DNA from 4 places in the Sphaerisporangium aureirubrum genome. Region 2 is predicted to be linked to each of the others. Evidence: riboswitches for the same ligand, from Rfam matches in the RefSeq annotation. Region 2 holds a riboswitch; each other region holds the start of a gene.
The links. Region 2 has a riboswitch for cyclic di-AMP ahead of ACFP1K_RS27325 (coiled-coil domain-containing protein). Riboswitches for the same ligand answer to the same signal wherever they lie in the genome.

Region 1: linked by a shared signal. The riboswitch ahead of ACFP1K_RS29580 (C40 family peptidase) and the one ahead of ACFP1K_RS27325 (coiled-coil domain-containing protein) in region 2 are both predicted to bind cyclic di-AMP.
Region 3: linked by a shared signal. The riboswitch ahead of ACFP1K_RS05570 (CHAP domain-containing protein) and the one ahead of ACFP1K_RS27325 (coiled-coil domain-containing protein) in region 2 are both predicted to bind cyclic di-AMP.
Region 4: linked by a shared signal. The riboswitch ahead of ACFP1K_RS19655 (C40 family peptidase) and the one ahead of ACFP1K_RS27325 (coiled-coil domain-containing protein) in region 2 are both predicted to bind cyclic di-AMP.

Annotation. Positions count from the first base shown of each region.
Region 1 is NZ_JBHSRF010000060.1:33,950-37,400, reverse strand. Features, by position in the region: gene ACFP1K_RS29585 (C40 family peptidase) at 65-1,012, shown strand; cyclic di-AMP (ydaO/yuaA leader) riboswitch at 1,491-1,649, shown strand; gene ACFP1K_RS29580 (C40 family peptidase) at 1,672-2,286, shown strand; gene ACFP1K_RS29575 (SDR family oxidoreductase) at 2,718-3,404, opposite strand.
Region 2 is NZ_JBHSRF010000051.1:20,851-24,301, forward strand. Features, by position in the region: gene ACFP1K_RS27315 (DeoR/GlpR family DNA-binding transcription regulator) at 1-277, shown strand, start outside; gene galT (galactose-1-phosphate uridylyltransferase) at 274-1,344, shown strand; cyclic di-AMP (ydaO/yuaA leader) riboswitch at 1,418-1,555, shown strand; gene ACFP1K_RS27325 (coiled-coil domain-containing protein) at 1,590-2,528, shown strand; gene ACFP1K_RS27330 (M50 family metallopeptidase) at 2,565-3,451, opposite strand, start outside.
Region 3 is NZ_JBHSRF010000005.1:162,732-166,182, reverse strand. Features, by position in the region: gene ACFP1K_RS05575 (hypothetical protein) at 1-797, opposite strand, end outside; cyclic di-AMP (ydaO/yuaA leader) riboswitch at 1,124-1,271, shown strand; gene ACFP1K_RS05570 (CHAP domain-containing protein) at 1,281-1,961, shown strand; gene ACFP1K_RS05565 (ABC transporter substrate-binding protein) at 2,420-3,451, shown strand, end outside.
Region 4 is NZ_JBHSRF010000028.1:3,230-6,680, forward strand. Features, by position in the region: gene ACFP1K_RS19645 (hypothetical protein) at 1-537, shown strand, start outside; gene ACFP1K_RS19650 (amino-acid N-acetyltransferase) at 705-1,250, opposite strand; cyclic di-AMP (ydaO/yuaA leader) riboswitch at 1,616-1,824, shown strand; gene ACFP1K_RS19655 (C40 family peptidase) at 1,830-2,933, shown strand; gene ACFP1K_RS19660 (LuxR family transcriptional regulator) at 2,936-3,184, opposite strand.

The DNA.
Region 1 (3,451 bases), on a different contig from region 2:
CGCACTTGAGGAGGCTGGGTTCCCCGTGGCCGTGCGAGGTGTCCGGAGGTTCGGACGCGTACCGGTGACCGGTGTTCTCGTCGCCGCGGTACTGGTGACCCAGGCGGCCGGGGCGGTGGCCGAGCCGAAACCCACCATCGCCCAGACCAAGGCGCGGCTCGCCAAGCTGGACGCCCAGGCGGACAAGGTCGTCGACAAGTACAACGACGCCGGCGAGAAGTACAAGAAGGCCCGCAAGGAGTACAACGCCGTCAACGGCCGCTTCAAGCAGCAGATCGAGCGGGCCGACGAACTGCGGGCCGGCCTGGTGTCGGTCGCGGTGAGCAGCTACCAGTCGGGCGACCTGCTGTCCTGGCCGAACCTCGTCACCACCGGCGACCCCGAGGCGCTGCTGGCGGGCCTCGCCTCCATCGACCAGATGTCGGCGCGGCGCTCGCAGACGCTGACCGAGTACGAGGACGCGATGAGCTCGCTCAAGGGCGAGCGGGACAAGGCCAAGGGCGCCTACGACAAGGCGCTGAAGCTGTTCGAGGACCTTCGCGGGCAGAAGAAGGACGTCGAGAAGCTGGTCGGCGAGCAGGAGCGCCTGCTGCGCAGGCTGAACGCCTTCAACGCGGGCAACCCCAACAGCGCCGGCGTCAAGTACAACGGCCCCGCCTCCGGCAACGCCCGCACCGCCCTCCAGTTCGCCTACGCCCAGATCGGCAAGCCGTACCGCTACGGCGGCACCGGCCCCGGCGCCTGGGACTGCTCCGGCCTCACCCAGAAGTCCTGGGCCGCCGCCGGCGTCAGCCTCCCCCGCACCGCCGCCGGCCAGTACTCCTGGGGCGCCTCCCGGCGCGTCTCCCTGAACGCCCTGCAACCCGGCGACCTGCTGTTCGCCTCCGGCCTCGGCCACGTCGGCATGTACGCCGGCAACGGCCAGATGGTCCACGCCCCTCGCACGGGCGACGTGGTGAAGGTCGTCCCCCTGTCCTCCTACCGGGGTATTTTCGCCGCCGTACGGCCCTGAGCGCCGTCGTAGGGGTCGTGGCGGGGGAGACCTTCCCCTGGCGTTCTCGCGTCGGTCCGGCGCATTCCTGAGCGGTTTCAGTCGCCCGGTGTTTCCTGCCCGCCCGAATCCGTGGCTAGGGGCGGGACTTTATGGCGTCCCGAGGTGAGGGGCCGGCTCGTGGCTCCCCGTCAAGATCGATAACTCCTGTGGCTCGTGTGACTGGTGGGACTCACGGAGGGCTGAGTTGGCTCGTGTGTGAGCCGAATCACATTTGGCGGTAGATGTGGGAGTTAACCAGGCGTTTTCCATTTTGTGATCACTCGTTATGATCTAGAGATATCACTTGGGCTTTGCCAGTTCTTGGGGATCTGTGTAGCTTCTGGGCCGCGGCGAGCACGCCATGCCGTCGCGAGAAAGGCCGGTCGCCGCGGTGACCGGAATCACACACCCATCCATAAGGTCAATGGCTTCGTATGTCCCGCCATAAATGGCACAAGCCGTTGACCAGCCGAATCCGTGCGGCAAGGAGCGCGGAACCGGGGACCCAATAGGCCCTTTAGCGGGCTCTGGGGTGAATCAGTGGTTATTGCCGCTGTAGGGCGACTTCCAAGCCCGAATCCGTCAGCTAACCCGGTAGGCGAAAGTGGAAGAACTGAGGAGCGATCCTGTCCAGCACCATGTCCAACCCCCGCCTGTCGCGCTTCGCTCGCCTCTCCCTCGGGGGTGTCGTCCTCACCGTGACGGCTTCGGCCGGCGCTGTGGCGATCCAGACGACGGCCGGTGCCGCCACGGCGGAACCCGGCGCGGAGCAGGTCATCACGCCCCCCATCACGCTTGCCGCTCCCCCCACGGCGCCGAGGAGCGCCGCACCGGCCTCCGCCGGGAGCACCTCCGGCAAGAAGGCCAAACTGAGCAAGGCCGCCCGGCAGCGGATCAAGGCGGGCACCGCCGTGTCCGTGGCCAAGAAGCAGGTCGGTGACCCCTACCGCTGGGGCGCCAGCGGCCCGAACGCCTTCGACTGCTCGGGGCTGGTCATGTACTCGTGGCGCAAGGCGGGCGTGAAGCTGCCCCGCATCACGGGCAGCCAGTACCGCGCCGTCAAGAAGAAGGTCTCCTGGAAGAACCTCAAGCCGGGCGACCTGATGTTCTTCTCCGGCTTCGGGCACGTCGGCATGTACGTCGGCCACGGCAAGATGATCCACTCCCCGCACAGCGGCACCCGCGTCCAGATCAACAAGCTGAGCTCGTACCGTAAGGCCAGCTTCGTGGGCGCCGTCCGCCCGGGCGCCTGACCTCGGAATACCCTGAGGCGCGCCCTGGGACGTACTCCCTGACCCCGGACGGACCACGTCCGGGGCCGGGGGACGGGACCTCGTCCGTACGAGACCTCGTCCGTGTCGTGCCGGGGGTGAGCGCCTCCAAGGGGCGGGACGGAAGTCGTCCGCGTCCTGTCGCGGGGTGAACCCTCGCCAAGGGATCGGGACGGACACCACCGGTGTCCTGCCCGGCGCGAATCTCCCCGGAGATCGGGCCCCGGTCCCGGCCGCGCGGGGGTGAACCCTTCCGGGGCGAGGGCGTGCCGTCCGGGCCGTGCCCGGGATGAACCCTTCCAGGATCCCGGGCGTACCCCTTCAGGGGACCTCCCCTGAACCGGCAGGGCCCCGGCCACTCCCCACGTGGCCGGGGCCCTGCCTTTTGCTCTTCCGTGCCCGGACGGGGCGGCTCAGGCGTTCAGGGGGCGCGACAGCGCGGACTTGACCTGCCTGGTGGGCTCGTCGGCGAGCACCTCGGACAGGTCGCCGGCGATGGCGAGCATCGTCTGCTCGGCCACGTCCGCCGCGCTGATCTTGGGCGCGTCGGTCCACGCGCTCAGATCGGTGTCCACGAACCCCGAGTGCACCCCGACGACCAGCGTGCCCTGCTCGCGCAGGACCTGGCGCAGCGAGTCGGTCAGCGACCACTGCGCGGCCTTGGACGCCGCGTAGCCCGGCGCCACGGGCATCGCGGCCCAGGACGCCAGCGACAGCATGCTCACCAGGGCCCCGCCGCCGTTGCGGGCCAGCACGGGGGCGAACGCCCTGGCGACGGCCCAGGTGCCGAGGTAGTTGACCTCCATGGCCTGGCGGGCGCCGTCGAAGTCCCCCTCCAGCAACCTCGACGTCGTTCCCCCTACGCCCGCGTTGTTGATCACGATGGTGGCGTCCCCCGCCGTGACGGCCGCCGCCGCCACCTCGTCCGGCCTGGTGACGTCCAGCCGCAGCGGGATGAGATCCGGATCGGTGACCTTGCCGGGATCCCGCGCCCCCGCGTAGACCCTGGCGGCCCCGTGCTCCAGCAACGCCCGCGCGAACGCGTACCCGATCCCCCGGTTGGCCCCGGTCACGACGGCCACCGCTCCCTTGATGTCCATGTCCCGTCCCCCTCACTGCGGGCCGCCCGTGCGGGGGCGGGCCACGC
Region 2 (3,451 bases):
GGCCGGGTTCAGCACCCCGAACCTGCTGGAGGCCGAGACCGACCGCGAGCTGATCGCGGCGGCGCAGCGGCTGGTCGTGCTGGCCGACCACACCAAGTGGGGCACGGTGGGCTTCAGCACGATCGCCAGGCTGGAGGAGGCCGACGTGCTGATCAGCGACACCGGCCTGCCGGAGGAGGCGCGCGAGGCCCTGGCCGAGCGGGACTGCTCGCTCATCCTGGCCGACCCCGCGGAGAGCGGCGGCACCGAGAGGGAAAGCGAGGTGGCCGGGGGATGAAACGCACGATCACTCATCTGGCCGACGGACGCGAGCTCATCTATTTCGACCGCGCGGACGACGCCGACCGCGGCGCGCCCGACACCCGCGACCTGCCGCCCCGCCCGCCGTCGTCGCAGCTGCGCTACGACCCGCTGCTGGACGAGTGGGTGGCGGTCGCCGGGCACCGGCAGGGCCGCACCTTCCTCCCCCCGGCCGACCAGTGCCCGCTGTGCCCGTCGGCGCCGGGGCGGCTCACCGAGATCCCGGCCGCGGACTACGACGTCGCGGTCTTCGAGAACCGCTTCCCGTCCTTCAGTTTCGTGCCGGGCGAGTACGAGCAGGTGGGCGGGCTCAGCGAGGTACGGCCCGGCGTGGGCCGGTGCGAGGTGGTGTGCTTCACCTCCCGGCACGACTCGTCGTTCTCCGCCCTCTCCCCCGCGCAGGTCGATCTGGTGCTCCAGGCGTGGGCGGACCGCACGGCCGAGTTGTCCGCGCTGCCCGGGGTGGAGCAGGTGTTCTGCTTCGAGAACCGCGGCGCCGAGATCGGCATCACGCTGGCCCACCCGCACGGGCAGATCTACGCCTATCCCTACCTAACCCCGCGCACCCGGCAGATGCTCGGCTCCGCCGCGCGGTACCGGGACCGCACCGGCGGCGACCTGTTCGCGGACGTGCTGGCGGCCGAGCGGGCGGAGGGCACGCGGGTGGTCGCGGCCGGCGAGCACTGGACGGCGTTCGTGCCCGCCGCGGCGCGCTGGCCGTTCGAGGTGCACGTCTACCCGAACCGCCGGGTGCCCGACCTGAACGCCCTGGAGCCCGAGGAGCGGGCGGAGTTCGGCACCCTGTACACCGGGGTGCTACGGCGGCTGGACGGGCTGTTCGGGGTGCCGATGCCGTACGTCGCGGCCTGGCACCAGGCGCCGGTGCGGGAGGGGCGCGATCTGGCGTACCTGCACCTGGAGCTGTTCAGCGTCCGGCGGGCCAAGGAGAAGCTGAAGTACCTCGCGGGGTCGGAGTCGGCGATGGGGGCGTTCGTCAACGACGTGCTGCCCGAGGAGGCCGCGCGGATGCTGAGGGATGCCTAGTTTCGCCCAATTTGTCCGATGAGTCGCCACAAGGCGCTGCAGAGTACTAGCATCCCATCCATTCCCGCCGGTAACGGCGGTCACGCCTAATCCCTGGCGCCTCGCCAGGGAACCGGGGACCCAGTGGTTTCTGGGGTGAATCCACCTCGTGTGGTAGGGCGACTCCGGCCCGAACCCGTCAGCTAACCCGGTCGGCGGATGGAGAGGAGAAGGCTCTGCCGCGCACTACCGGCGGTTCCGTGGTCATGGCCGCGTGTGTTCTGCTCATGGCCGGGCTGGTGCCCGGCCAGGCGGTGGCGGGAGCCGCCGCCCCCAAGCCCACCGAGAAGGAACTCAAGGCCCAGCTCGCGTCGCTCACCAAGAAGATCGACAAGCTGATCGCCGAGTACAACGCCAAGCGCGTCGCCGTCGGCAAGGCCAAGGCCGCCGAGAAGGCGGCGCGCGACCGGCTGAAGTCCGCCGAGGCGGCGTACGCCCTGGCCCAGTCGCAAGTGCGCGACATCGCCCAACTGCGCTACCAGGCCGGCGGCCTCGGGCTGGTGGGCGAGCTGATGTCCCCCGGGTACGGCGGCGCCGCGATGTTCGAGCAGCTCCAGGCCGAGCAGAGCGCCCGGCTGAGCGGGTTCGCCTCCGCCCGCGACACCCGCAAGCAGGCCGCGGGCGACGCCGAGAAGCTCACCGCCGAGCTGCGGGACGACATGACCGAGGTCTCCGGGCAGCGCAAGGACGCCGAGAAGCTGATCGACGAGATCAAGGACAAGCTGGACAAGCTGATCCCCACGGCCCCCGGCAAGCGGGCCAACGGCGCCTGGGCGCCCGAACTCCCCACCGGGAGCGACAACATCACCCCGCGCACCCGGCTGATGCGCGCCGAGGTGCGGAGCCACTTCACACTGCGCTTCCCGGTCGGCTGCTACCGCGCGGAGACCAGCGGCGAGCACCCGCTCGGCCGCGCCTGCGACTTCATGCTGAGCTCGGGCGGCGCGCTGCCCGCCGCCGGAGACGCCGCCCTCGGCAACGAGATCGCGGCCTGGATCATCAAGAACGGCGGCAAGCTCGGCGTCAAGTACGTGATCTACCGCCAGCGCATCTACAACCTGGGCTTCCCCGGCTGGCGCCCCATGTCCGACCGCGGCGGCGTCACTGCCAACCACTTCGACCACGTGCACATCTCGATGTACTGACCGGCCCGGGGCACGGGCCGGTCAGATGGGGCCCGGTCAGCCGGACAGGCGGATCGGGTTGACGATGTCGGCGTAGATGAGCAGGGTGCTCATGACCAGGAGCACGGCCACCACGGCGTAGGTCAGGGGCAGGGCCTTGGCGATGTCGACGTAGGAGGGGGCCGGGCGGCGGCGCAGGCGGGCGTAGGCGCGCTTGATGCCCTCCCACAGGGCGCCGGCGATCTGGCCGCCGTCCAGGGGCAGCAGCGGGACCAGGTTGAACATGCCGATCGCGAGGTTCACCAAGGCGAGCAGCTGGATCAACGAGATGATCTTGGTGTCCAGGGGGGCGGCGGACGCGGCGATCTCGCCGCCGATCCTTCCCGCGCCGACGATGCTGGCGGGGCTGTTGATGTCACGCTTGGCGCCACTGAAGGCGGCGTCCCAGACGCCGCCGATGCGCTCGGGGAAGCGGGCCAGCGACGCGGCGGTGCGGGCGGTGAAGTCCCACATCGTGCCGGCGACGAAGCCGAGGTTCTGACGTTCGACGACCACCACGGGGCTCACACCGAGGAAGCCGGCGTTCTTCTCGATCTTGGCTGGGTCGTCCGCCGAGGGCCGGTCCTGCGCGATGAGCGTCGGGGTGAGGGTCAGCGGCGTGCCGTTCCGCTCGACCTGGACGGCGATCGGCCCGGCGCCGTGCTGACGGATCAGCTTGGTGGCCTGCTCCCAGCTGGTGACCGGGGTGCCGCCCACGGCCACGATCTTGTCGTTGGCCCGCAGGCCGGCCACGGCGGCGGGGGACGCGACGTGCGCGGAGGTGCACTCCTGGCCCTTCTGCTGCTCCTGGACGGTCATGACGCACTTGGAGACGGCGGCCACGACCGGCTGGGCGACCTGGATGCCGAACCCCATCAGCACGACCGCGAAGAGCACGAAGGCGA
Region 3 (3,451 bases), on a different contig from region 2:
CGCAGGGTCATCTCGACCGGCGCTCCGCCGTCGTACACGGTGACCCCGGGATGGTCGCGCACCGCGGCGAGATCTCCGGGATCTTCCCGCCGGTGCGGATAGTACGCCACCGGGCCTTCCAGGGCGAACAGCCACGAGAAGTAGCGATCCCGGTGGATCAGCCCGTTGCGCACCAGCGAGGTGCCGAGCACGACAGTGCTCTCCGGCGGGCGGGGGTGCGCGGCGGCGGGCTGGGAGCGCAGCCAGGCGAAGTCGTGGGTGATCAGCTCGGCCCCGAGGCTCCGCACCGACGCGGCCAGCGCGGCGGGGACGGGCAGCGCGGTGAATATCGTCAGCCTGCCGGCGCGGGCGGCGGCGCGCAGGCGCAGCGCGGCGGCGGTGCCGAGGGCCCGGCGCGACCAGGTGGCGTCGGCGCGGGCGCGCAGCAGGGGCGTGCCCGGCCGGGCGGTGAGCAGTTCGAGCAGGCGGATGGTGGCGAGGCCGTCGTCGACCACGACCATGCGGCGCGGCACGGAGCCGAGCGCGGTGAGCTGCATGCGGCCGGAGAAGGCGTCGCCGAGCACCCAGGACTCGCGGCGGCCCGGCCGGGGCATGCGCTCCTCGGCGGTGTCCAGGCGCAGGCCCTCGGGCAGCGCGAGGGACGCCAGCTCCCTGCGGGTCACCCGCAGCCCCGGCAACTTCGCCCTGGCCATCACCTGGAGACCGGGCCCCACCACTCCGGCGTACCTCGCCTCGACCGCGCAGAGCAGCTGGAGGGGCGACTCCACCCAGGCGACGGCCGACCCCTGCTCCCGCACGCGGCTTCGACCGATCCTCTCCACGCCGGGTAATGAGACGTTCACGACGTAGGCAACCTAGTGCCACGACCCTACGCGGCGGGTAACGTCCGGTGAACGGCGGACAACAGGCGAAGGTCATGCGGCGCGGGGCCCCTGGTGAGGCCCATAGGTTTGCCGTCTCCAGGCCGGAGCAGCCTAAGTGGTTTGTCCTGTTTGCGCCTCTTTGTCCGATGTATTACTGTGAGGGGACTCCTGGTCTAGGAAACGCCTGAACAGGTAACTTCCTGGTCCGGGAGCAGGCCGGAGCGAGACAGGTCCGCCGCGGAGATCCATCTCCCGCCATCACGCTCCGGACGCCGAGTCCGCTCCCACGCGGAGCCGGGGACCCACCTTTCCGGGGTGAATCGGAGCGCCGTTCCCACAGGCGCGCCGTAGGGCGACTTCCAGGCCCGAACCCGTCAGCTAACCCGGTAGGCGCCTTTGGAAGAAGGAGCTCTCCCTTTGTCAACGTTCACGCAGCGACTCATGGACGCCCCACGACATCGCGTGATCGGGCTGGCCCTCGGTGGCCTCGTCATGGCCCAGGTGGTCACCGGAACCGCGCTCGCCCACGCCGACGGCCCGCCGTCCGACGCCATCGCCAAGGTCGCCTCCGCCGAGGCGCACGGCGAGCCTCGCTCGGTGAGCAAGGTCACCGCCGAGCAGGTGCTCCGCCTGGCCGAGTCCCAGGTCGGCATCTCCGAGGACAGCGCGGGGGGTGGCACCAAGTTCCAGGCATGGTACATGGCGAGCCCCCGGGCGCAGCAGACCATCGCCCGTGACACCGGCAAGATCTCGGACTACGCCAACGCGGCGTGGTGCGACATGTTCGTCTCCTGGGTCGGCGAGCAGCTCGGCATCCAGGACACGATGGGCCAGGACGCCTACACCGTCCAGCACGCCAAGTGGTTCGAGGCCCAGGGCCGCTGGGGCACCGCACCCAAGCCCGGCGCCGTGGTGTTCTTCGACTGGAACGGCGGCGGCATCGACGGCATCGACCACGTCGGGTTCGTCGTCCAGGACAACGGTGACGGCACCATCAAGACCGTCGAGGGCAACACCGGGAACGGCGTGGTCGAGATCCGCACCCGCCCGACCTACCAGGTGGCCGGCTACGGCTACCCGAGTTACGCGGCGGCCTGACCGCGGACCCCCCGCACGAACCGGGCGGGCGTTCCAGATCACCCACTCCCAGGGACGCCCGCCCTTCCCGCCGCCGCACGGCCGAACCAGCCCGCAACCGGCCGTGCGGCGGCACCTTCTTGTCTGTCTTTTGCGGAGGACTGTGCCGGTAGCGATGGGAGCGCTCCCAATACCGGCAATGGCCTTTTTGCCGCTTATCATCACATTCCATGCTTCTGGGAACCTCAGGAGTAACAGTTAGGTTTCGGCATATTGACGCCAGCGTTGCCCGTCGGGGACCCTTCGTGGGAGCGCTCCCAAATCTCGCCCGCGGGACCATGCCACCCGCGGTTCACGACTGAGGGATCCAGCACATCGCGGGGCCCGACTGTCGGGGCCGGCCCTCGATGCATCTCCCAATGATCGGGCAACCACCTTGAGAGGGGTCCGGAATGATGAACACAATGCGCCGCGGCAGGATGCTCGCGGTCGCATCGGTGATGACGGTCGCGCTTGGCATCACTGCCGCATGCTCGTCCGGCGGAGGCTCCGGCGAAGGAGGCGGCGCGTCGTCAGCGGCGCCGGAGAAGATCACCCTTACTCTGCAGACCTTCGGCGGAGGCACCAACTTCGGCTACAAGGCCGCAGTGGAGAAGTGGAACGCGGAACACCCGAACGTCCAGGTCAAGTACAACAACCTGACCGATAGCTTCGAGAACGTGTACTGGCCGCAGATGCTGCAGTGGCTTCAGTCGGGCACCGGTGCCGGCGACGTCGTCGGCATCGACGAGGGCGGCATGGGTCTGGCCAAGGCCCGTCCCCAGTTCTTCACCGACCTCAGCCAGTACGGCGTGCAGAGCCGCCAGGCCGACTTCCCCGCGTGGAAGTGGGAGAACGGCATCAACGCCGACGGCAAGCTCTTCGCCCTCGGCACCGACGTCGGCGGCATGAGCATCTGTTACCGCACCGACCTGTTCGAGAAGGCGGGCCTGCCCACCGACCGGGCCGAGGTGTCCGGGCTGTGGAAGACGTGGGACGACTTCATCAAGGTCGGCCAGCAGTTCCAGGGCAAGGCCAAGGGCGCGAAGTTCGTCGACAGCGTCAACACCATCTACAACGTGGTGTTGTCGCAGGAGGCCGCCAAGAACGGCAACGTCACCTACTTCGACAAGAACCAGCAGCTGATCGCCGACAAGAACCCCGCGGTCAAGACCGCGTTCGACTTCACGCAGAAGATCAGCAAGGCGGGCCTCACCGCCAAGCTGCAGAACTTCACCGACCCGTGGAACACCGGATTCGTCAAGTCGCAGTTCGCGACGCTCGGCTGCCCGGGCTGGATGCTCGGCGTGGTCTCCGGCACCGCCGGTGACGAGTTCAAGGGCAAGTGGGACGTCGCGACCGTGCCCGGTGGCGGCGGCAACTGGGGCGGCTCCTGGCTGGCCGTGCCCAAGCAGTCCAAGCACCCGAAGGAGGCCGCCGAGCTGGCCAGCTACCTGACCAGCCCCGAGGCT
Region 4 (3,451 bases), on a different contig from region 2:
GTACTCCTGCTGGCCGTAACCCTGCTGAGCCTGCTGGCCGTAGCCGGAGGCGGCCTGCTGGCCGTACTGCTGCTGCTGGCCGTAGGTGCTCGGGTCGTACCCCTGCTGCTGGCCATAGCCCTGCTGGCCCTGCTGGCTCTGGCCGTAACCCTGCTGGCCGTAGCCCTGCTGAGCCTGGCCGTACTCCTGCTGGCCGTAACCCTGCTGCTGGCCGTAGCCCTGCTGGCCCTGCTGGCCCTGCTGGCCCTGGCCATAGCCTTGCTGGGCCTGGCCGTAGCCCTGCTGAGCCTGGCCGTAGCCCTGCTGGCCGTACTGCTGACCCTGCGACTGCTGCGGATATCCCTGACCGTAGGCTCCGGTCCCGCCCTGCTGCTGACCGTATTGGTCCTGCTGGCCGTAGGACTGCTGTCCGTACGACTGCTGCTGCGGGTAGCCGTGTTCCGACGTCGGCTGGGGGCGGTGGACGACTGTGACCTCCGGGTCGAGCCCCGAGCCGGGTCGCTCGGCCTGTTGCCCGTACTGCGGAGGTCCGGATGACGAGTTGTCGTCCGGTTCGTCACGTGGGTACGGCGGCTGTCCGGTGCTCACCGTTTCACCTCACTTCGGCTTCGCATGCGGCAAATGTCAGGCACACATGCTGTGGTGCTGCCCAACGTAGCGACAGCGGGATCAACAGTCACCTTTCCATTCCGTCACCCGGGCCGTCAGGTACGCGGGAGGAGATGGAGGATCATGCGGGTGTTGCCCAGAGTGTTCGGTTTGACGTGTTCCAGATCGAGGAACTCCGCGACGCCCTCATCGTAGGAGTCGAGCAACTCCGCGTACACCTCAGGTGACACGGGTGTGCCCTGGATCTCGGCGAATCCGTGCCTCGTGAAGAACTCGACCTCGAAGGTGAGGCAGAACACCCGGCGCAGCCCCAGCTCCCTGGCGGTGTCGATCAGCGCCGCCACGATGCGGTGCCCGATGCCCCGGCCCCGGCAGCGCACGTCGACCGCCACCGTGCGGATCTCCGCCAGATCCTCCCAGAGCACGTGCAGCGCCCCGCAGCCGACCACTTCGCCGCCCTGTTCGGCGACCCAGAACTCCTGGACGTCCTCGTACAGCGTGACGGTGGTCTTGCGCAGCAGCCGCGGCCCGTCGCCGGAATAGGACGCCACCAGCCGCCCGATGGCGCGGACGTCCGTGGCGCGCGCACGCCGGACCACCAGCTCGCTCCCGGGAGGGACGGACTCCACGACCTGCTCCATGAGGGGTCAGCGTATCCGCAGGCGCCGGGCCACGCCGCCCCGCTCCGGCCCGCACCGGCAATAACGGCCCGCCCCAAAATCCCCCAAGGCCGATACCGGTCGCGTTGGGTAGCCGGTTGACAGCGTGCCGTCGAAACGTGGCAGGGTTCCCGTTATTTCCCAGATCAAGGCTCCACCACCTGCGACTTCATCGCCATGGGAGCGTAAAGCAGGAGTCTTCGCAGCGTAATGCGGGTGCCGCGCCCCGCCCGGCGTGATCGCGCCGTGATGCGCCGGTTGTGATTCCTCTACAGAATTCGTAGTTCTGGTTGAGCAGGAACCTGAGCTGCACTAGTGTCCAGGCTCGATGCCGGTCATCGCCCACGATGACCGGACCGCCTAATCCCGGCCACCTCCGACCATGCCGGGAACCGGGGAACCACACGGCCACCCGCCCGGGACCAAATCCCGGCCGGCCGCCACCCGGGGTGAATCCGAGAGGGAGGAATCGCGATCTCCGCGACCCGCGCACTCGGTAGGGCCACTCCCGCCCGAACCCGTCAGCTAACCCGGTAGGCGACCGAGGAGAGGAGCTCGTTGGTGCACGCTGGGCGCACGCCTGGGAAGAGCACGGGCAGGCACGCCCGCCGAGGCCACAGGTCCCGGCTCGGCGCGGCCGTGACGGCCATGGCGGCTCGCGTCGCCGGATCGGGCCGCACGGAATCACGGCGCCTGCCACGCCGCATCGCCATGGTGACCGTCACCCTGACGGCCCTCACCTTCGGCTCGCCGCTGATGTCCGCGACCGCCGACCCCAAGCCGAGCCTGAACGAGCTCAAGAACCAGGTGGAACGCCTCTACAACGACATCGAGGCGCTGACCGAGCAGTACAACGGCCAGAAGGAGCGCCTGAAGCAGGCGCAGCGCTCGGCCAAGCTCGCCAAGCAGACCCTGGACAAGAGCCAGACCGACCTCGAGGAGAAGCGCCGCAGGGCGGGCCTGTACGCGCAGGACGCCTACATGACCGGCGGCATCGGCTCCTCGCTCGCGCTCGCCATGTCCGGCGACCCTGAGGGCTACCTCGACCGCGCGGCCACCACCTACGCCCTGCAGTTGCAGCAGGGCGAGGAGGTCTCGCAGATCACCAAGGCGATGGACAGCGCCGAGCGCGCCAAGGAGAGCGCCAAGGCCCGTGAGGCCGAGGTCAAGAAGCTCGTCGGCGAACTCGACGCCAAGCGGGACAAGATCCGCGAGCTGGTCACCAAGACCGAGGGCAGCCTGTTCCGCCGGGCCCTGTCACAGGTGGGCGGGTACGGCCGGGCCACCAAGGTGGCCATCCCGATTCCCGGTGAGGGCAAGGCGGCCGAGGCCGCCAAGTGGGCGCTCACCCAGCAGCTCAGGCCGTACGTCTGGGGCGCGGCGGGGCCGAGCTCCTTCGACTGCTCCGGGCTGGTGTTGTGGGCCTACCAGCGGGTCGGCATCAGCCTTCCGCACTACACCGGCGACCAGTGGACGGCGGGTACCCATGTGTCCCGTGAGGACATGCGCCCGGGCGACCTCGTCTTCTTCTACAGCGATCTGCATCACGTGGGCATCTACATCGGTGGCGGCATGATGGTGCACGCCCCCCGCACCGGCGACGTGGTGCGGGTGGCGCCACTGGGCAACAGGCCGTTCGCCGGGGCCGTGCGCATCGCCGACTGATCTCAGATCAGCCGGCGGCGAGCGGCCCAGGCCACCGCCTCGATGGCGGTGGCCACGCCGATCCTGTCGCAGATGCCGCGCAGGCGGCGGCGGACGGTGCGGCCGCTCACATCGAGCCGGCGGCCGACCCGATCCACGGTTACGCCTTTGGCCAGTTCGGCGAGCAGCAGCAGATCATCATCGGTCAGTCCCACGCTGTCTGATCCCGTGGGAATGTCATTTCCCCGGGAAACCAGATCCGGATACGCCATCGGGTGTCCTCTCCCCCACGACGAACTCGGCAACATACTGAATGCTTCGGCCCGCCCGTCAGGAACGGTAAACGCCACGTTGAAAGGTCGTCAAGCACTGACCGCGATACCTGTTACGTTCGTCATTGACATACCACTCCATATGTGAACTACTCATGACATGTTTACGAGCCCGTAGCGGGGCGGCCAGCGGCGATCAAGGGGAGGGACGTCAGCCGGGTGTCGCGCTAGGGTGTGACGGCATGCCTGGTGGGTGGGTGGTTGCGC